2 regions of the Kitasatospora dryopteridis genome follow, and region 1 is predicted to be linked to the other one. Evidence: predicted binding sites of a transcription regulator. Region 1 holds the regulator's gene; the other holds the start of a gene.
The links. The regulator HrcA, encoded in region 1, represses chaperone genes, less so after heat shock. The targets are predictions, from matches to a motif close to TTNGCACTCNGNNNNNCNGAGTGCNAA.

Region 1 (10,700 bases):
CCCAGACCCGCTCGACCAGTTCGGCGTCGTGCCGCCCCTCGACGTAGATCCGCGACTCCCGGGCCACCCGGGCCCGCGCCCCGGGCACCGCGACCGACCCGGAGGCGGTGCGGCCCGGCGCCTGCGCGGGGGCCGGCCCCGCGGGCCGCACCAGGGTCACCACGCGGCCCTCCAGCAGGAAGCCGCGCTCCACCATCGGGAACACCCGGTGCTTGCCGAACCGGTCCTCCAGGGTGACCGTCGGGCCCTCCGCGGTCTTCTCGCAGCGCACCACCGCCCCGCAGAACCCGGTCGCGGCCTCCTCGACCACCAGGTCCCGCTCGGCAGCCACCTCCGGGGCCGGCTGCTGCCGCTTCCAGGGCGGGGTCAGGTCGGGGCCGTACTGCCTGCTGCGCATGGACGGAGTGTACGAGCCCGACGCCCGCGCATCCCCCGTCCGGCCTACGGCGCGCCGGGCCGCCGTGCGCCCGCTACAGCCCCGGTGCGCCCCAGACCGGGAACCACCGGGACAGCTCCTGTTCGATCCGCAGGTCGTCGCCGAGCATCGCCTTCACCTGGAGCTCCAGCGGGCTGTTCCGCTTCTCCCCGCCGCCCGGAACCGGCGCGAACGGGTAGAAGCTGCCCCGCTTGTACAGGTACACCAGCGCCAGCGACCGGCCCTCGGCGTCCTTGAAGCCCACCAGGGAGCACAGCAGCTGCGGGCCGAAGCCGTGCGCCTCCAGCTCGCTGTTGACCGCGTGCAGGTCGTTGACCAGGTCCGGCAGCTCCTCCGGTGTGTGCCGGGCCAGTAGCCACGAGTACCCGTAGTCGTCGCGGGAGGCCTCCACCGGGACGCCGCCGCGGTCGGTGTCCGCGTCCAGCAGCGCCCGGACCTGCCGCTTCACCTCCTCGAAGGCACCGCCCTCGACGGCCGCGAAGCAGACCGAGCCCAGCCCGGTCGGCAGGAACCCGGCCGCCGCCTCCAGCGTGAGCGCGGCGGACGGGATGCCGAACAGCTGGTCCAGGTCCGGCTTCACCGGCTTGCTCCGCCCGAGCAGGGTGTCCAGGAATCCCATGACCGTCCTCTCCCCGGCCGTCAGCGGCCGAGCTCGGCGGAGATCTTCGCCAGCTGCGCCAGCCGCTGCTCCAGCGACGGGTGGGTGGAGAACAGCTGGGACGCGGCCTCCCGCGCGTTCAGCGCCGGGGCGAAGTAGAAGGCGTTGTACGGCTGCGCCTTGCGCAGGTCCTCGGTCGGGATCGCGGCGATCTGCCCGGTGACCTTGGTCAGCGCGGAGGCCAGCGCGCTCGGCCGCCCGGTCAGCTGCGCCGCCGAGCGGTCGGCGGCCAGCTCCCGGTAGCGCGACAGCATCCGGGTCAGCAGGAAGCTCAGCGCGTAGACGACCATGCTGACCAGCGGGACGACGATCAGCGCGATCGCCGTGTTCGGGTCGTTGCTGTTGCGGTTGCCGCCCAGGAAGCCGCCGTACAGCGCGACCCTGGTCATCACGCCGGCCAGGACGCCGAGGAAGCCGGCCACCGTCATGACGGCCACGTCCCGGTGCGCGACGTGCGACAGCTCGTGCGCGAGGACGCCCTCCAGCTCCTCCGGCTCCAGCCGGCGCAGCAGCCCGGTGGTCACGCAGACCACCGCGTTCTGCGGGTTGCGGCCGGTGGCGAAGGCGTTCGGCATGTCGTTGCGGGCGACCGCCACCCGCGGCTTGGGCATGTCGGCCAGCGCGCAGAGCCGGTCGATCGTGCCGTGCAGCTGCGGATACTCCTCGGGCGACGCCTCGTGGGCGCCCATCGCCTTCTGGGTGATCTTGTCGCTGAACCAGAACTGCGCGACGAACAGGCCGCCGGACAGCACCAGGATCAGCGGCCAGGCACCGCGCAGCAGGACGATCAGCAGCCCGGTGAACCCCACGTAGACCAGGCCGATCAGGAACATGGTGGTGACCATCCGGCCGGTCAGGCCGCGGTCCGGTGCGAAGCGGGAGTGCTGCCGTGTCGACGACATCGCTGCTCCTTCGGTAGCTCGCTCGCCTTCGATGCTGCCACCGGCCGCCGGACAGGGCACGGGACGCGCCCGCCGGATCGGTCGAGGATCACGTGGGAGGCCCGTTCCAGCCGTCGGGGTCGGGCACTTACACTGGCAGGTACGGTCCTGGCACTCTGCCATCCAGAGTGCCAGAGAACCGGACGGTCACCAGGTCCAACGGGCGAAGACGGAGGTGCGTGCCCCGTGGTCAATGAGCGCAGGGTCGACGAGCGTCTCATCGACACGCGTCCAAGCGTCCGCCCGCTCGACGAGCGCAGGCTCGCCGTGCTGCGCGCGATCGTCCAGGACTACGTGGGCACCGAGGAGCCGGTCGGCTCCAAGGCCCTCGTCGAGCGGCACAACCTCGGCGTCTCCCCGGCGACGGTGCGCAACGACATGGCGGCGCTGGAGGAGGACGGCTTCATTCACCAGCCCCACACCAGCGCCGGCCGCATCCCCACCGACAAGGGCTACCGCCTGTTCGTCGACCGGCTGGCCGAGGTCAAGCCGATGACCGCCCCCGAGCGCCGGGCCATCCGGCACTTCCTGGAGGGCGCAGTCGACCTCGACGACGTGGTCACCCGCACCGTCCGGCTGCTCGCCCAGCTGACCCGCCAGGTCGCGGTCGTGCAGTACCCGTCGCTGACCCGCTCCACCGTCCGGCACGTCGAACTGGTCGCGCTGGCACCCGCGAAGGTGATGCTCGTCCTGATCACCAACACCGGCCGGGTGGAGCAGCGCATCGTCGACTGCCCCGGCACGGTCGGCGAGAGCGTGCTGGCCGACCTGCGGGCCAAGCTCAACGCCCAGGCCGCAGGCCGCCGGCTGCCGGACGTGCCCTCCGTCCTGGACGACCTCCCCAACGCCTTCGAGCCCGGCGACCGGCCGATCGTCTCCACCGTGCTGGCGACGCTCTTCGAGACCCTCGCCGAGCAGAACGAGGAGCGGATCATGCTGGCCGGCACGGCCAACCTGACCCGCTTCGGGCACGACTTCCCGCTGACCATCCAGCCGGTGCTGGAGGCACTGGAGGAGCAGGTGGTGCTGCTGCGCCTGCTGGGTGAGACCGCGGAGTCCGGAATGACGGTCAGGATCGGCCGGGAGAACGAGTACGAGGGCCTCAATTCCACGTCCGTGGTCTCCGTCGGTTACGGTTCGGGCGACCAGAGCGTGGCAAAGCTGGGTGTGATCGGTCCGACCCGGATGGATTACCCGGGCACAATGGGGGCGGTGCGAGCGGTGGCACGGTACGTGGGTCAGATCCTGGCCGAGTCGTAACAGCGAGCTGCGCAACGAGCGCAGCCGGTCGGACGCAAGCACCTTCTAGAGGCGGAACAAGCGGAGCATTTGGTGGCCACGGACTACTACGCGGTACTCGGCGTCCGACGGGATGCGGGGCAGGACGAGATCAAGAAGGCGTTCCGACGCCTCGCGCGTGAGCTGCACCCGGACGTCAACCCGGACCCGAAGACCCAGGAGCGGTTCAAGGAGATCAACGCCGCCTACGAGGTGCTCTCCGACCCGGCCAAGCGCCAGGTCTACGACCTCGGCGGCGACCCGCTGTCGCCCAACGGCGGCGGTGGCGCGGGCGCGGGCGGCTTCGGCGCCGCGGGCTTCGGCTTCTCCGACATCATGGACGCCTTCTTCGGCGCCGCCGGCGGCCAGCGCGGCCCGCGCTCGCGGACCCGCCGCGGCCAGGACGCCATGATCCGCCTGGAGATCACCCTGGAGGAGGCCGCGTTCGGCACCACCAAGGAACTCCAGGTCGACACCGCCGTCACCTGCACCACCTGCTCCGGCGAGGGCGCCGCACCGGGCACCTCCGCCCAGACCTGCGACATGTGCCGCGGCAAGGGCGAGGTATCCCAGGTCACCCGGTCCTTCCTCGGCCAGGTCATGACCTCCCGCCCCTGCCCGCAGTGCCAGGGCTTCGGCACCGTCGTGCCGACCCCGTGCCCGGAGTGCGCCGGCGACGGCCGCGTCCGCGCCCGCCGCAACCTCACCGTCAAGATCCCCGCCGGTGTCGACAACGGCACCCGCATCCAGCTGGCCGGCGAGGGCGAGGTCGGCCCCGGCGGCGGCCCGGCCGGCGACCTGTACGTGGAGATCGCCGAGACCAGCCACGCGGTGTTCCAGCGGCGCGGCGACGACCTGCACTGCACCGTCACCATCCCGATGACCGCGGCCGCCCTCGGCACCCAGGTGCCGCTGCAGACCCTCGACGGGCTGGAGGAGGTCGACATCCGGCCCGGTACCCAGTCCGGGCAGTCGATCCCGCTGCACGGCCGCGGCATCACGCACCTGCGCGGCGGCGGCCGGGGCGACCTGATAGTGCATGTCGAGGTGCAGACGCCGACCAAGCTCGACCCCGAGCAGGAGGAGCTGCTGCGGCGGCTCGCCATGCTGCGCGGCGAGGAGCGCCCGTCCGGCCAGTTCGCACCGGGCCAGCAGGGCCTGTTCTCCCGCCTCAAGGACGCCTTCAACGGGCGCTAGGAGCCACCGCTCAGGGCCGACCACCAGGGGCGCGGGGGACTGCGCAATTCGGATGCGGGTCACCGTACGGACCAGGGGTCGGCCCTGAGCGCGCAGTGACCCACCCCCGGACTGCGCAGTTCCCCGCGCCCCTTCGGCACTCACTCTCGTAAGGAAGCCCCTGTCATGACTGCGCCGGTGTTCGTCGTCGAGAGTGCGGTCCTGGCCGGGGCCGTGGCCGGTGCGGTGGTGCGGCTGGACGGGCCCGAGGGGCGGCACGCGGCCGCGGTGAAGCGGCTGGAGGCCGGCGAGGCGATCACCCTGGCCGACGGGCTCGGCCTCGGGGTCGACGGCACGGTGACCGCCGTGCACGGCAAGGACGCGCTGGACGTCACCGTGGACACCGTCCGCGAGGAGCCCGAGCCGGGCCCGCGGATCGTCGTCGTCCAGGCCCTCCCCAAGGGCGACCGCGGCGAGCTCGCGGTGGAGACCATGACCGAGGTCGGCGTCGACGCGGTGATCCCGTGGGCGGCCTCCCGCTGCATCACCCAGTGGAAGGGCGACCGCGGCGCCAAGGCCCTCGCCAAGTGGCGGGCCACCGCGCGGGAGGCCGGGAAGCAGTCCCGGCGGCTGCGCTTCCCCGAGGTCCACGACCTCGTGACCACCCGTCAGCTGGCGCCGGTGCTGTCCGCGGCGGCCTTCGCGGCCGTGCTGCACGAGGACGGCGCCGAGCCGCTGGCCACCGCGGCGCTGCCGGAGAAGGGCGACATCGTGCTGGTGGTCGGCCCGGAGGGCGGCGTCTCGCCGGAGGAGCTGGCCGCCTTCGCCGAGGCGGGCGCCGCACCGTACCGGCTGGGCCCGTCGGTGCTGCGCACCTCCACGGCGGGCGTGGCGGCCGGCGCCCTGCTGCTCGGCCGCACCGGCCGCTGGTCCTGACTCCTCCCTGCCCGCGGGGCGCGCGGGCGGCCGGTTCGCGCCGGGTTCGTACGCTCAAGAAGAAACCCCCTGCGGGGCGGCGCGGCGGTGCCTAGGGTGCTGCTGTGACCGAACCGCAGAGCACCTCCCAGGGCGCCTACCTGCGCCACCCCCACCTGCACGGCGACCTGGTCGCCTTCGTCGCCGAGGACGACGTCTGGCTCGCTCCGCTGGACGGCGGCCGGGCCTGGCGGCTGACGGCGGACCAGACGCCGGTCAGCCACCCGCGCTTCTCGCCGGACGGCCGGCACGTCGCCTGGACATCGACCCGGGACGGCGCGCCGGAGATCCACGTCGCCCCCACCGACGGCGGCCCCTCCCGGCGACTCACCCACTGGGGCAGCGCCCGCACCGCGCTGCGCGGCTGGACGGCCGACGGCCGCCCGGTCGCCGTCACCACCGCCGGTCAGGCCACCCTGCGCCGCACCTGGGCCTTCGCCGTCCCGCTGGACGGCGGCGAGCCGGCCCGGCTGCCCTACGGGCCGGTCGGCGGGCTCGCCTTCGAGCCGGAGGGCGACCGCGTGCTGCTGCTGTCGGCCTTCAGCCGGGAGCCCGCGCACTGGAAGCGCTACCGCGGCGGCACCACCGGCAAGCTGTGGATCGGCGAGCGGGACTTCGAGCGGCTGCACACCGGCCTGGACGGCAACATCGAGTCGCCGCTGTGGGTCGGCGGGCCCCACAACTCCAGGATTGCCTTTCTCTCCGATCACGAGGGCACCGGGCAGCTGTACTCCAGCCTCCCCGACGGCTCCGACCTGCGCCGGCACAGCGACGGCGGGTTCTACGCCCGCAACGCCACCACCGACGGCACCCGGGTGGTCTGGCACAGCGGGGGAGACCTCTGGCTGCTCGACGACCTCGACGGCGCCGAACCGCGCCGCCTGGACATCCGGCTCGCCGGTCCGCGCACCCGCCGCCAGCCGCACCCGGTCTCGGCCGCCGGCCGGCTCGACGCCGTCGCCCCGGACCGCACCGGCCGGGCCAGCGCCGTCGTCGTCCGCGGCACCGTGCACTGGCTGACGCACCGTGAGGGCCCGGCCCGGGTGCTGGACGCCACCCCCGGCGCCCGCGCCCGCCTCGCCCGCGTGGTGCCCGGCGCCGACGGCACCCAGGGCGCCGTCTGGGTCACCGACGCCGAGGGCGACGACGCGCTCGAGTACGCGCCCGCGGTGCTCGCCGCCGACCGGCGCCGGCTGGCCGCGGGCGGCCTCGGCCGGGTCCTCGACCTGGCCGTCTCGCCGGACGGCCGACAGCTCGCCGTCGCCTCGCACGACGGCCGGGTGCTGCTCGTCGCACTCTCCGACGGCACCGTGCACGAGCTCGCCCGCAGCGAGAACGGCGAGGCCACCGGCCTGGTCTTCAGCCCGGACTCCAACTGGCTGGCCTGGTCCAGCCCGGCGCTCGGCGCCTGGTCGCTGCGCCAGATCATGCTCGCCGACCTGACCAGCCGCAGCGTCAGCGAGGCCACCCAGCAGCGGTTCGTCGACTACGCGCCGGCCTTCACCTCCGACGGCAGGCACCTGGCCTTCCTGTCGGTGCGCAGCTTCGACCCGGTGTACGACGCGCACTCCTTCGACCTGTCGTTCCCGACCGGCTGCCGCCCCTACCTGATCACCCTGGCCGCCGACACCCCGTCGCCGTTCGGCCCGCAGCGGGCCGGCCGCCCGGTCGGCGGCGAGGAGGAGGACGGCAGGCCGTCCGGCAAGGACGCCAAGGAGGGCACGGACACCGAGGACGGCGCCCCCGCCGCCACCCGGGTCGACCTGGAGGGCATCGCCGACCGCATCCTCCCCTTCCCGGTCGAGGGCGGCTCCTTCGGCAGCCTGAGGGCCACCAAGGAGGGCGTGGTCTGGACGCGGCTGCCGCTGCTCGGCGAGCTCGGCGACACCGCCGCCTCGCTGGAGGAGGACCACCCCCGCCCGGTGCTGGAGCGCTTCGACTTCAAGAAGCGCCGCGCCGAGGAGCTGGTCGGCGCCCTGGACGGCTACGCGGTCAGCGGCGACGGCTCCCGGCTGGCGGTGCTGGACGAGTCCCGGCTGCGGATCGTCCCCGCCGACCAGAAGGCCGGCGAGGACGACGAGGTCGACGTCGACCTCGCCCGGGTCCGGGTCACCGTCGACCCGGCCGCCGAGTGGCGGCAGATGTTCGACGAGAACGGCCGCATCATGCGGGACAACTTCTGGCGCGCCGACATGAACGGCGTCGACTGGGCCGGCGTCCTGCAGCGCTACCGCCCGCTGGTGGAGCGGCTCGGCAGCCACGACGAACTGGTCGACCTGCTGTGGGAGACCGTCGGCGAACTCGGCACCTCGCACGCCTACGTCACCCCGCCCGGCCGCGGCACCGAGTCCGCCCGCCGGCAGGGCCTGCTCGGCGCCGACCTCGTCCGCGACGGCGACGTCTGGCGGATCGGACGCATCCTGCCCGGCGAGTCCTCCGACCCGCGGGCCCGCTCCCCGCTGGCCGCCCCCGGCGCCGCCGTCCGCCCCGGCGACGCCGTCCTCGCCGTGGACGGCCGCCCGGTCGACCCGGTGACCGGCCCGGCCCCGCTGCTCGCGGGCACCGCCGGCCAGCCGGTCGAGCTCACCGTGGCCGGCAAGGACGGCGTCCACCGCCACCCGGTGGTCGTCCCGCTCGCCGACGACGAGGCACTGCGCTACCACGACTGGGTGGCCGGCCGCCGCGCCGAGGTCCGCGAGCGCTCCGGCGGCCAGCTCGGCTACCTGCACGTGCCCGACATGGTCTCCTCCGGCTGGGCGCAGCTCCACCGCGACCTGCGGGTCGAGCTGGCCCGCGAGGGCGTCGTCGTCGACCTGCGGGAGAACCGCGGCGGCCACACCTCCCAGCTGATCGTCGAGAAGCTCAACCGGCGGATCGTCGGCTGGGACCGCGGCCGCGACCTGGCCAACCCCGAGCCGTACCCCGGGGACGCCCCGCGCGGCCCGGTGGTGGCGCTCGCCAACGAGTTCTCCGGCTCCGACGGCGACATCGTCAACGCGGCGATCCAGGCGCTCGGCATCGGCCCGGTGGTCGGCACCCGCACCTGGGGCGGCGTCATCGGCATCGACAGCAAGTACGCGCTGGTCGACGGCACGTCCGTCACCCAGCCCAAGTACGCCTTCTGGCTGGAGGGCTACGGCTGGGGCGTGGAGAACCACGGCGTCGACCCGGACGTGGTGGTGGACTGCGCGCCGCAGGACTGGGCGGACGGCCGCGACCCCCAGCTCGCCGAGGGCGTCCGGCTGGCGCTGGAGGCGCTCGCCGAGCGGCCGGCGAAGACCCCGCCGGCGATCCCGGAGCTGTAGCGGCCGGCCCGGCCGTGCCCCGGGCGCGGGGAGCCTCCCTCCCCGCGCCCCGGGACGGCCGCTGCCCTCGGGGCCGCGGCGGATGCCCTAGGCTGCGGACCGTCAGAAGGACCAGCACCACCGCAAGGAGAACGTCATGGCCGGCGAGGCCCAGCCCGACTGCCTGTTCTGCAAGATCGTGGCGGGGGAGATCCCGGCGACCGTCGTGCGGGAGACCGAGCGCACCGTCGCCTTCCGCGACATCAACCCGCAGGCGCCGACCCACGTGCTGGTCATCCCGAAGGTGCACTACCCGAACGCGGCCGCGCTCGCCGCCGCCGAGCCGGAGATCACCGCCGAGCTCCTCGTCGAGGCCGGCCGGGTCGCCGAGGACGAGAAGATCGACGGCCACGGCTACCGGATGATCTTCAACACCGGCTCCGGCGCCGGCCAGACCGTCTTCCACGCCCACGTGCACGTGCTCGGCGGCGTGCAGCTGCGCGAGGGCATGGTCTGAGGTGTCCCAGCGCGAACTCGTCGTCCTCGGCACCGCCAGCCAGGTGCCCACCCGGCACCGCAACCACAACGGCTACCTGCTGCGCTGGGACGGCGAGGGCCTGCTCTTCGACCCGGGCGAGGGCACCCAGCGGCAGATGCTGCACGCCGGGGTCTCCGCCACCCAGATCACCCGGATCGCCGTCACCCACTTCCACGGCGACCACTGCCTGGGGCTCGCCGGCGTCGTCCAGCGGATCAACCTCGACCGCGTCCCGCACCCGGTGGACGCCTACTACCCGGCCTCCGGCCAGGTCTTCTTCGACCGGCTGCGGTACGCCTCCGCCTTCCACGAGACGGCCGAACTCCGGCAGCACCCGATCCTCGACCCCGGCCCGCTGCCGGCGCCCGGCGCCCCCTTCGAGCTGTCCGCCGTCCGGCTGTCGCACCCGGTGGAGTCGTTCGGCTACCGCCTCGCCGAACCGGACTCCCGCCGGATGCTGCCGGAGCGCCTCGCCGCCCTCGGCCTGCGCGGCCCCGCCGTCGGCACCCTCCAGCAGCAGGGCCGGATCGAGGTCGACGGCCGCACCGTCACCCTGGACGAGGTCAGCGAGACCCGCCCCGGCCAGCGCTTCGCCTTCGTCATGGACACCCGGCTGTGCGACGGCGTCGGAGAACTCGCCGAAGGCGTCGACATGCTGGTCATCGAGGCCACCTTCGTGGACGCCGACGCCCACCTCGCCGGCGAGCACGGGCACCTCACCGCCGCCCAGGCCGCCCAGGTCGCCGCCGCGGCCGGCGTCCGCACCCTCGTCCTCACCCACTTCTCGCAGCGCTACCCGGTCCTCGACCAGCACCTCGCCGAGGCCCGCAAGCACTTCGACGGGGAGATCGTCGTCGCGGAGGACCTGGCCCGTGTCCCGGTCCCCCGCCGCCGGTCGTAGGCGCATGGACGCCCCTGATGGGACACCTCTGAGCGGAAAACCATTCGCGTGGTCCGGACGAGTGGCCCACCATCGAATCCGGCCGCCGCGGGCGGTGCCGCACCGCCCCTGCCCTCCGGCAGAGGGCCCGTGCGGCGTACCCTGGTGACCTCGGAGACCCCCGAGCTGCACCCCGAGACGACGGATGGGGATGAGGCAGGCCGCAGCGCCGACCCATGAGTGACACACCGCAGACCCGTACCAACGGACAGCCGCGCCGCGAGGCGGAGGCCAGCGCCCGGATCGTGATCCCTGAGAAGCACCCGATGGTGACTCTGCTGGGTGCCGCCGACTCGCTCCTGCGAGTGATCGAGCAGGGCTTTCCGCAGACCGACATCCATGTGCGCGGCAACGAGGTGACGGCCACCGGAGACCGCTCCGAGGTCAGGCTGGTCGAGCAGCTCTTCAACGAGATGATGCTGGTGCTGCGCACCGGCCAACCCCTGACGGAGGACGCCGTGGAGCGCTCCATCG
Region 2 (10,700 bases), 2.0 Mb from region 1:
GGACATGCCGGGCAGCAGCGCGGTCACCAGCGAGATGGTGATGACGCCCTGCGGGACGACGAAGAGCTGGTAGGCGTTGGTGTACGCGAAGTTGCCGAGGCCCATCGTCAGCCCGGCGTCCTCGGCGCGGACGCCGGCGCCGGTGCTCAGCCGGCTGATCACGGCGAACGAGAGCTGGGTGACCACGACGAGCAGCAGCGCCCACGTCGCGGCGCGGATCGGCTTGGTGAGGCCGGCGCCGCGCCAGTCGAACCGCGGCGTCCAGCGGAAGCCGGAGGAGCGCAGCGAGGGCAGCAGGCCGACGGCCTGGACGACGATGCCGAGCGTGCTGCCGAGGCCGAGCAGCATGGTCTGGCCGGAGGTCATCTGCTCGGCCTTCTCCGCGCCGTTGCCGACCAGGATGTAGAGGCCGAAGACCGCGATCGCCACGACGTTGTTCAGCACCGGCGTCCACATCATCGCGCCGAACCTGTCGCGCGAGTTGAGCACCTGGCCGAGCAGGGTGAAGACGCCGTAGAAGAAGATCTGGGGCAGGCAGTACCGGGCGAAGGCGATGGTCAGGTCGCGCTGCGCGCCGTCGAAGTTCGAGTAGATGTCGACGATGGTCGGCGCGAGGATCCAGGCGCCGACGGTCAGCACGACCAGGATGACGCCGCACAGGGTCAGCAGCCGGTCGGTGTAGGCGACGCCGCCGTCCTCGTGGGTCTGCGCGGCGTGCACCAGCTCGGGGACGAAGACCGAGGCCAGCACGCCGCCCATGAGCATCATGTAGACGACGTTGGGCAGCGAGTTGGCGACGTTGAAGGAGTCGCCGAGTCCGGCGGCGCCGAGCGCGGCGACGATCATCGCGCTGCGGACGAAGCCGAGGGCGCGCGAGGAGAGCGTGCCGATCGCCATGATCATCCCGCTGCGGCCGGCCGAGGGCGCCGGAGCGGCCGGGGCCTCGCCCTGGCGCTGCGACGGAACGGTGGCGGGTGCCTGCGGGGGCTGGGCCGGCTGCTGCGGCACGCCCGGGTGGACCGGGGCGCCGGGCTGGGCGGGGACGGAGGGCTGGGGCGGGATACCGGGCTGCGCAGCGGCGCCTGCGGCGCCGGCCTCCGGCTGCTGCGGCGGGATCGGACGCAGCGCCATGGTCGGCGGGTCCGGGTACGCGTACGAGTCGGGGGACTCACCCGTGGTGTGCATGGTCATCGGACCCCCGTCACTCGGTGCCTGGGCGGTGGGGCTGTGGGGCTTCCGCACAGGTGCACCCAGCCGGAGCAGTCTGCCAAACCGCGGCACTCCCTGGGGAGTCCGGTGCCCCGGGTGGCAGCCCTGCGTCCACGGAGGATATCGGGGCTCCGGAAGGGGCGATGGCGCGAAGGGTGGTGTATTGCGGTGCTATGTCCGGTTATGTCGCCACGGGCGGCGGGCCGTTCGGGGTGATCGGTTGTCATCCGTGTCCCTTCACCGCCGGGTCGCCGCCCGATCGTGTGACCTTTCTCACTGCACGTCAGCTGTGGCGGTGGTGGACACGGGGCATGTCCACCGCGCCGGGCCCCGGAGCGGTCCGGGTCCGGTCGGCCCGGTCGGCCCGCGGGCTCCCGTCGCCGTCCACGTCGGAGCCCCTGTCCGGGTCATTGCCGGAGCCGTCGGCCTCCTCCTCGGCGCCCTCCTCGCCCGAGCCGTCCTCGTCGGCGTCCTCCTCGGTGGAGTCCGGCGCCGTGCCGCGGACGAGGACGCGCTGCACGCGCGGCCCGGTGTGCCGGTCCACCCGGCGGAAGTCCCGCGCCAGGGCGCCCGGACGCCAGAGCTCCACCGCGACCGTCACCCAGCCCAGCAGCGCGGCCGCCGCCAGCCATCCGCCGAGGACGTCGCTCGGCCAGTGCACGCCGAGCGCGATCCGGCTCCAGCCGACCGCGAGCACCGTGACCGCCGCCGCGCCGCAGGCCCAGATCCGGCCCGCCCGCCCGGTCAGCGGCCAGGCCAGCGCCACGAGCGCTGCGCAGGTGAGTGCCGAGGCGGTGGCGTGCCCGGAGGGGAAGGCCGGGCCCTCGGCGTGCGACACCGCGTCCGCGAAGTGCGGGCGGGCCCGGCCGACCGCCGCCTGGAGGCCCACCGCCGCGGCCCAGCCGAGCAGCGCCTGCGCCGCGGCCCAGGCGGCGAGGGCGCGCGCCCTGATGGCCCACAGCCAGACCGCCGCGCCGAGCAGCACCACGCGCATGGTCGCCGTGCCGGTGATGTCGCTGAGCGTCTGCATCGAGGCCGTCCACGCGGTGTGCCGGCGGGCGTAGCCCTGCAGTGCCGCGACCCAGTGCTGGTCCAGTCGTGCCAGCGGGGCCCAGCCGCTCGCCACCAGCCCCAGCAGCAGGCCGAACAGCAGCGTGCCACCGAGCGCCCACAGGGCGTGTCGGGCGACGGGCCGGTGAACGGCGGGAAGCGCGGACGGGTGCATGGCTGTCACCTTCCCAGCGCCGGTGTGCGGAGCGGACCCGGCGGGATAGCGATTCGGCATCTTTTGTGCGGAGAAGGTGCGATCGGGCGGTGTCGTTCGTTGGAAGGGTCGGCACACCTGCCGGCGTTGGACCTGATGCCGCCGGGTCGTTGCGGGGAGCGCCGGGGCGGAGGCCGGTCGATTGCTCCCGGTGTGCGTGCGGTGACGGAGAGCCAACGGCCGGGGTGAAATCCGGCAGGATACTGCATGAGGCGCGAAAATCTGAGTGAGTTGGGAATGTTGTCCCATTTCTGCGCGTTGGATCGTTACGTGTGAGCCTCCAGGAGGCCCGCACTTGTATGAGCAGCGCAGCCCCGCGCGGGCGCCGCCGCCAGACCCGGCAATCCAGCAAGGGAGCAAGCATGGCCACTCGTGCCGTCGTTCGCGACAGGGCCGACCGGACTCGCTCGGCCCGGCCGACCAACCTTGAGGCCGACCGCGACCTCGTCGGCATGTACCTCGACGAGATCGCCAGGACGCCGCTGCTCGACGCCGCCGAGGAGGTCCAGCTCTCCCTGCGCATCGAGGCCGGTGTGTACGCCCAGCACCTGCTGGACGAGGGCGCCCTGCCCGAGGGTGTGACGCGCGAGGAGCTGGAGGCGATAGCCGAGGACGCGGAGCGCGCCAAGGACGTGTTCATCAGGTCCAACCTCCGGTTGGTGGTCGCGGTGGCCCGCCGGTACCCGCGCAGCGGCCTGCCCCTGCTGGACCTCATCCAGGAGGGCAATGCGGGCCTCGTCCGGGCGGTCGAGAAGTTCGACTACGCCAAGGGCTTCAAGTTCTCCACGTACGCGACGTGGTGGATCAGGCAGGCGATCACCCGGTCGATCGCCGACCAGTCGCGCACCATCCGGCTGCCCGTCCACCTGGTGGAGGAGCTCGGGCGCATCCGACGGGTGCAGCGCGAGAAGTCCAAGGAGCTGGGCCGTGAGGCCGACCCGGCCGAGATCGCGGCCGAGCTGGACACCACGGAGGAGCGGATCAAGGACGTGCTGGACTGGGCGCGCGACCCGGTCAGCCTCAACATGTCGGTCGACGACGAGGGCGAGACGCAGTTCGGCGACCTGGTGGAGGACACCGGCGCGGTCTCCCCGGAGGACGCCGTCATGGTGATGCTCCGCCGCGAGGAGCTCGACGACCTGATCGGGCGGCTCGACGACCGCACGGCCTCGATCATCCGCTCCCGCTACGGCATGGAGGACGGCCGCGAGCGGACGCTCACCGAGGTCGGCAAGCAGCACGGGCTGACCCGCGAGCGCATCCGCCAGATCGAGAAGCACGCACTGGCCGAGCTGAAGAAGATCGCCGATCACGCCGGGTTCGAAGCGGCCTGACCGGTCGGCATCGGGGACGCCGACTCCTTTGGCCCCGGCCCGGGCACTGCCCGGGACCGGGGCCGTGCGGTGTCCGACCCGCCGTGGGACACGCCCTAGGCTGGTGGACGAGAGAACTGGAGACGGGACGATGGGCGAGCAGGACGGCGGCCGCGGCGCCGAGCGGGGCACCGAGCGGGACGGGCGGCCCGAGGACGGGCGCCCCGGCAAGGACGCGGGCACCGGCGGGGGCACGGCGGCCCGGCCCGCGAAGCCGGCCCCGAAGCTGGTGTTCGGCGACCCGCTGGACCGGCAGAGCAGCGACGACACCGACCGCGGCTGGGGTGAGCGCCCCGGCGAGGGCGGCGCGTCCCGCGGGCTCGACTGGTACCTGAGCCAGCGGCCGCCGCACCACGGCGGGTAGCGGCCGGCTGGGCTGCAGCCCGGAACACCGCTGCCCGGAGCGAGGCCCGCCCGCCGGACCCGTGGGCCGGTCAGTTGCGCTGCACCAGGGCGTCGCGGATCTCGGCCAGCAGGACGACCTCCTTCGCCTCCGCCTCCAGGACCTCCTCATCCGTGGTCTTCCGCTTCGCCATGAAGTGCAGCATCGGCAGAATGAAGACGAAGTAGACCACCGCGGCAGTGATCACGAACTGCACGACGGCGCTGAGCACCTCGCCCCACAGGATGAAGATGCCGGACGAGACCGTACCGTCGGGCGCCAGTCGGCAGGGGCCCTTGAGGCAGGACCGGTAGGACGCGAGGTCCTTGGTGCCGAACAGGCCGACGATCGGATTGATGACGCCCTTCACGAACGCATTGATGATGTTCGTGAATGCCGCGCCGATCACGACGGCGACCGCGAGATCGACGACGTTTCCGCGGAGCAGGAATTCCCTGAAACCCTTCATTCCGCAACGACACCACAGCGTGCAGGCGGCATCGGAATTCGGCACGCCGGTGGGCCCGGTGCGCCGCCGGTTCAGTCCGTCGGCGGGGCGGTGCCGGTGCAGCGGGGCGCGGAGGCCGACTCGGCGGCGGTCGTCGCCGCGGCGGCCGGGGCGTGCGGGCCGGGCCGCAGCGGCCCGGCGGCGAGTGCGGTGGCCGCGGCGAGCAGCCCGGCCGCGAGCACGCTCGGGCGGTGCCGCACGGCCTGCTGCAGCCGGTGGCGCCCGCCGGAGCCCCGCCGGATCGGCGGGAAGTCCGGCACCTCCCGGCGGGGCGGCACGGCGAAGGGGAGCGGGAGCGGGGAAGCCAGGTGGGTGGTCACAGCGGTCATCCGCCTTCGGTCGGTCCTGCGCGGACCCGGCCGGGCCCGCGGGAACCAGAATGCGGCGGCCACAACGGCCCCGGAATTCCCCAGCCCATTCCTGTGGAAAACCCGGGCCTGTGGAAAACTCCGTCACCCGGGCGGGGGAACGTCCCGCCCGCAGAACGGGGACCGGACGGGCCGCACCCGGCAGGGGCAGGACGGGCCGCACCCGGGCCCGGACATGCGGAGAGCCCGGTGCCGCCGGCCCCGAGGGGCGGCGGCACCGGGCTCTGCCGTGCGACGTGGCCGAAGGCTCAGCTCGCGGCCGGAGCCGACGCCGTCGACCCGGAGGACGCGGCGGCCGGTGCGGAGGACGTCGAGGAGCCGGACGAGGCCGAGGACGACCCCGAACCCACCGAGCTGCTGGAGGAGGAGCGGCTGTCGGTGCGGTAGAAGCCCGAGCCCTTGAACACGACGCCCACGGCCGAGAAGACCTTGCGGAGCTTCCCCTGGCAGTCGGGGCACGTGGTCAGCGCCTCGTCGGTGAACTTCTGCACCGCCTCCAGGCCGTTGCCGCACTCGGTGCACTGGTACTGGTACGTGGGCACTTGCTTCCTCCTGGCACTCTCGCCTGATGAGTGCTAACGATCGTCCATGATGCGGCATTCCGCTGGAACAGTCCAGCGATGCCGGGTGTGAGATGGACCGGGCCGCCCGGCCGAGGCGCCGCCGGCCTGCGGTCAGGCCCGCCCGGCGCCGACCAGTTCCCGCGTGCCCGCACTGCCCGCCGCGGCCGGTTCGAAGACGGTGGTGACCGCGGACTGCGGCTCCCCGCCGACGGCCTTCGCGGGTGCGACCAGAAGCCCGCGCAGCGCGACCAGGGCGATCAGGCCGAGGCCCGCGCCGACCACCGGCACCAGGAAGCCCGTGGAGGGCCCGCCCGCGTCGATCAGCAGTCCGGCGACGGTCGAACCGGCCGCGAGGCCGAGTCCGATGGCGCCGGTGAGCCAGGTGAACGCCTCGGTCTTGGCGCCGTCCGCGACGAGCGTCTCGACCAGGGTGTAGCCGGTGATCAGAGTGGGCGCGATGGCGAGGCCGCAGAAGAGGCCGGCCACGGCCAGCGCGGTCAGGTTGGGCATGGCCCACAGCGTCGAGCAGCCGAGGACCAGCAGGGCGTAGCAGCCGAGCATCCGCTGCCGGGCGGGCCGGCGCCAGGCGACCAGGCCGTACAGCACGCCGGCGAGCATCGAGCCGCCGGCGAAGATGCCGTACACGGTGCCGTTGGCGCCGCCGCGGCCGACCGACTCGGCGAAGGCGGTCACCGAGACCTGCATGGCGCCGAAGACGCTGCCGACCCCGAGGAACGAGGCGGCCAGCAGCCGGACGCCGGGGGAGGACAGCGCGGACGGGCCGCGGCCGTCGGCGGTGCGCGGGTGGCGGGCCGGGGCGGTGCCGCGCTGGGCAGCGAAGGCCAGGCCGCCGGCGACGGTCAGCGCCGCCTCGGCGATCAGCGCGGCGGACGGGGTGACGGTGGTGGCGATGGCGGTGGCCAGCACCGGGCCGACCACGAAGGTGAACTCGTCGGTGACCGACTCGAAGGCGAAGGCCGTGTTCAGGGTGGCCGGGGAGTCCGACAGCCGGGCGACCCAGCGGGCCCGGACCATGGCGCCGATCTGCGGCACCGAGGCGCCGGCCGGGGCGGCGGCCGCGAACAGCGCCCACGCCGGGGCGTGGCCGAGGGCCAGGGCGATCAGTGCGCCCACCGACAGGGCGTGCACCGCGACGCTGGGCAGCAGCACGGCGGCCTGGCCGTAGCGGTCGGCGAGCCGGCCGGTCTGCGGGCCGATCACGGCCTGGGCGACGGCGGAGACGGCCGCGACGGCACCGGCCGTGCCGTACGAGCCGTGGGTGTCCAGGACGAGCAGCACGATGCCCAGGCTGAGCATGGCGTACGGCAGTCGGGCGGCGAAGGCGGGGGCCAGGAACGTCCAGGCGCCGGGGGTGCGGAGCAGTGCCGCGTATCCGACCCGGGCGGGCGCGGCGGGCGCGGGCGTGCCGGGGGACAGGGGGTCTTCGACCGTTCGGCGGGCCGTCACGGTCGGTCCTTCCTGCTGCCTGGTAGCGCGCCGGGGAACGGGTGGGCCCCGACGGCGCCGAGAGTCGTCCTCTCGCGCGTCGACCGGGGTAGATACCGGGTCCGGCCGGCTGTGGGGTGGTGCGCTCGCCGGCGTCAGGCTGTGTGCTGCGGACCGCGGCCGCCGAGCGGTCGCGCCAACTCTGCATCAGGCAGATGTTGCGGGTTTTCTAGGTGTAGATCTTCCGTATCAATCGATTATATGGCAGCGGGGCCTGTGCAGGCTGGCGATGCAAGGCATCTCACACTCCGCGCGCCGGTGGTCAGCCCCCGGGCTCACCGTCCGCGCAGCCAGCCCGCGAGTTTGCCGCCCTGGTCCACCGCGCGCAGCCGCCGCTCGGCGGCCTCGCCGACCTCCTCGGTGGTGACCACCAGCAGCTCGTCGCCGGCCCGCAGGATGGTGGTGCGCTCGGGCACGAAGCTGCTGCCCTCCCGGACGACCAGGGTGACCGCCGCGCCCTTGGGCAGCCGCAGCTCGCCGATCTCGACGCCGGACATCTTCGACTCGGGCGAGAGCGAGACCGACAGCAGGTGTCCGTGCAGCTTCTCCAGCGGCGCGGACTCGATGCCGAGGTCCTGGCCGAGGTCGCCCTCGCCGATCCTCAGCCCGCGGGCCACCATCGGCAGGGTCGGCCCCTGGACCAGGGTGAACACCACGACCAGCACGAAGACGATGTTGAAGACCTCCTGCGCCCGGGGCGCGGCCGCCACCATCGGGATGGTGGCGAGCACGATGGGCACCGCGCCGCGCAGGCCGGCCCAGCTGAGCAGCGCCTGCTCCCGCCAGGGCAGCCGGAAGGGCGTGAGCGAGAGCAGGACGGAGGCCGGGCGGGCGAGGAAGACCAGGACCGCGCCGCTGACCAGGGCCGGGACGAGCGCCGAGCCCATCTCACTGGGGGTCACCAGCAGGCCGAGCAGGACGAACATGCCGATCTGCCCGATCCAAGCGAGACCGTCCGCGAAACCGCGGACGGCCGGGCCGTGCGGGAGCTTGGAGTTCCCGAGGATCACCGCGGCGGTGTAGACGGCGAGGAAGCCGGAGCCGTGCAGCAGCGAGCCCCCCGCGTAGGCCAGCACGGTCAGCGCCATCACGGCGATCGGGTAGAGGCCGGAGGACGGCAGGGCGACGTGCTTGATGCCGAAGGCGCCGAGCCGGCCGACCGCGTAGCCGACCGCGGCGCCGACGGCGAGCTCGCCGATGATGGTGCCGACCAGCACGTACCAGGGGTCGGTCGGGCCGGCGGTGGCGAAGGCGACGACCAGGATGACCACCGGCGCGTCGTTCAGACCGGACTCCGCCTCCAGCAGGCCGGTGAGCCGGCGCGGCAGCGGCACCATCCGCAGCACCGAGAAGACCGCGGCGGCGTCGGTGGAGGAGACGATCGCGCCGAGCAGCAGGGCGGTGCGCCAGTCCAGGCCGACCAGCCAGTGGGCGCCGGCGGCGGTCACGAAGACGCTGACGGCCACGCCGACCGTGGCCAGGACGGTGGCGGCGGGCATGACCGGTCTGATCGCCCGCCAGCTGGTCTTCAGGCCGCCCTCCGCCAGGATGACCACCAGCGCCGCGTAGCCCAGGACCTGGGCGAGGGCGACGTTGTCGAAGACCAGGCCGAGGCCGTTGTGGCCGAGGGCGACGCCGATGCCCAGGTAGATCAGCAGGCTGGGCAGCCCGGAGCGGGTGGAGATGCGCACGGCGACCACCGCGACCAGGAGGATCGCGGAGAACTCGAGCAGGAACGCGTTCAGGCGGTCGACGGTCACGCAGGGGCACCTCGGCGGCAGGAGGGGCTGATGAGTCGTTACTCAGTCTAACATTTTACTTGATCTTTGACTGAGGCCCCTCGGCCTTCCCTTCCGGTCGCCCGGCCGGGGTATCGTCCCCTCTGTTCCAACCGTGGGCGTCCCCGGTGCACGTCCGCCACCTGAGCCGACCTAATGTGGTGAGCTGTCACCGCCGCCACGACCCCCAGTCAAGGACCCAGATGCCCCGCTCGAAGAAGTTCCGGCGCGCCCGTCTGATCGTGATCGTGCTGGCCGTGGTGCTGATCGCCGGGCTGGGCGGGGGCGGATACTGGGCGGTCCACACCGTGCGGGCGTCCTTCCCGGAGCTGGCCGGCACCGTCCGGGTCTCCGGCATGGCCGCCCCGGTCGACGTGAAGCGCGACGACAAGGGCGTGCCGCAGCTCTACGCGGACACCTCCGAGGACCTCTTCCGCGCCCAGGGCTACGTGCAGGCCCAGGACCGCTTCTGGGAGATGGACGTCCGACGGCACATCACCGCCGGCCGGCTGTCCGAAATGTTCGGTTCCGGCCAGGTCGAGAAGGACGCCTTCCTGCGCACCATGGGCTGGCGCCAGGTCGCGCAGCAGGAGTACGACACCGTCCTGTCCGCCGAGACCAAGAAGTACCTGCAGGCCTACGCGGACGGCGTGAACGCCTGGCTCGCCGAGCACCCCGGCGGGGCCGGCGCCTCCCTCGAGTACGCCCTGCTCGGCGCGGTGACCAGCGGATACAAGCCGGAGAAGTGGACCCCGGTCGACTCGGTGGCCTGGCTCAAGGCGATGGCCTGGAACCTCTCCGGCAACCTCACCGAGGAGGTCGACCGCTCGCTGCTGGCCCAGAACTTCCAGCAGGAGGAGATCGAGCAGCTCTACCCGACGTACCCGTTCGACCGCAACGGCACCATCGTCAAGGCCGGCAGCCTCGCCGCCGACGGCACCTACCGTCCGGCCGGCGACACCGCCTCCGCGGGCGCCACCACGACGGGCGCCACCGGCACCGCCGGCAACGGCGGCAACGGCACGGCCGGCAGTAACGGCACCACCGGAAGCGGCAGCAACAGCGCCGCCGGCACCACCCAGAGCCGCACCGCCACCCAGGCCGCGCTCAAGGGCATCGCCGACAAGAGCGCCTCCCTGCCGCTGCTGCTCGGTCCGGACGGCCAGGGCATCGGCTCCAACTCCTGGGTCGTCTCCGGCAGCCACACCACCACCGGCAAGCCGCTGCTCGCCAACGACCCGCACCTCGGCCCGGGCATGCCGTCCGTCTGGTACCAGATGGGCCTGCACTGCCGCACCGTCGGCCCCAAGTGCGGCTTCGACGTCGCCGGCTTCACCTTCGCCGGCACCCCCGGCGTGGTCATCGGCCACAACAAGGACATCGCCTGGGGCTTCACCAACCTCGGCGCCGACGTCACCGACCTCTACCTGGAGAAGGTCACCGGCCCGGACACCTACCTGCGCGACGGCAAGGAGGTGAAGTTCCAGACCCGCAAGGAGACCATCAAGGTCGCCGGCGGCGAGGACCGCACCATCACCGTCCGTACCACGGTCAACGGCCCGCTGATCTCCGACCAGTCCTCCGAGCAGCAGAACGTCGGCACCTACGCCCCGGCCGGCAACGCCGCCCCGGACCGCGCCAGCGGCTACGGCGTCGCCCTGCAGTGGACGGCCCTCACCCCGGGCAGGACCATGGACGCCGTCTTCGAGCTCGACCGCGCCGCCGACTGGAAGGACTTCCAGAAGGCCG

Region 2: ACQ614_RS20995 (FmdB family zinc ribbon protein) is a predicted target of HrcA. The motif match lies at 5,657-5,683, and genes of this name have one in related genera.

Annotation. Positions count from the first base shown of each region.
Region 1 covers NZ_CP192749.1:2,608,202-2,618,901, reverse strand. Annotated here, with positions in the region: gene ACQ614_RS11915 (DUF3097 domain-containing protein) at 1-397, opposite strand, end outside; gene pspAB (PspA-associated protein PspAB) at 471-1,055, opposite strand; gene htpX (zinc metalloprotease HtpX) at 1,076-1,996, opposite strand; gene hrcA (heat-inducible transcriptional repressor HrcA) at 2,255-3,295, shown strand; gene dnaJ (molecular chaperone DnaJ) at 3,368-4,510, shown strand; gene ACQ614_RS11890 (16S rRNA (uracil(1498)-N(3))-methyltransferase) at 4,676-5,425, shown strand; gene ACQ614_RS11885 (S41 family peptidase) at 5,530-8,769, shown strand; gene ACQ614_RS11880 (histidine triad nucleotide-binding protein) at 8,906-9,265, shown strand; gene ACQ614_RS11875 (ribonuclease Z) at 9,267-10,187, shown strand; gene ACQ614_RS11870 (PhoH family protein) at 10,403-10,700, shown strand, end outside.
Region 2 covers NZ_CP192749.1:4,599,899-4,610,598, forward strand. Annotated here, with positions in the region: gene murJ (murein biosynthesis integral membrane protein MurJ) at 1-1,191, opposite strand, end outside; gene ACQ614_RS20970 (phosphatase PAP2 family protein) at 1,493-2,434, opposite strand; gene ACQ614_RS20975 (sigma-70 family RNA polymerase sigma factor) at 2,836-3,807, shown strand; gene ACQ614_RS20980 (hypothetical protein) at 3,938-4,210, shown strand; gene mscL (large conductance mechanosensitive channel protein MscL) at 4,281-4,697, opposite strand; gene ACQ614_RS20990 (hypothetical protein) at 4,769-5,065, opposite strand; gene ACQ614_RS20995 (FmdB family zinc ribbon protein) at 5,353-5,646, opposite strand; gene ACQ614_RS21000 (MFS transporter) at 5,779-7,134, opposite strand; gene ACQ614_RS21005 (potassium/proton antiporter) at 7,449-8,933, opposite strand; gene ACQ614_RS21010 (penicillin acylase family protein) at 9,155-10,700, shown strand, end outside.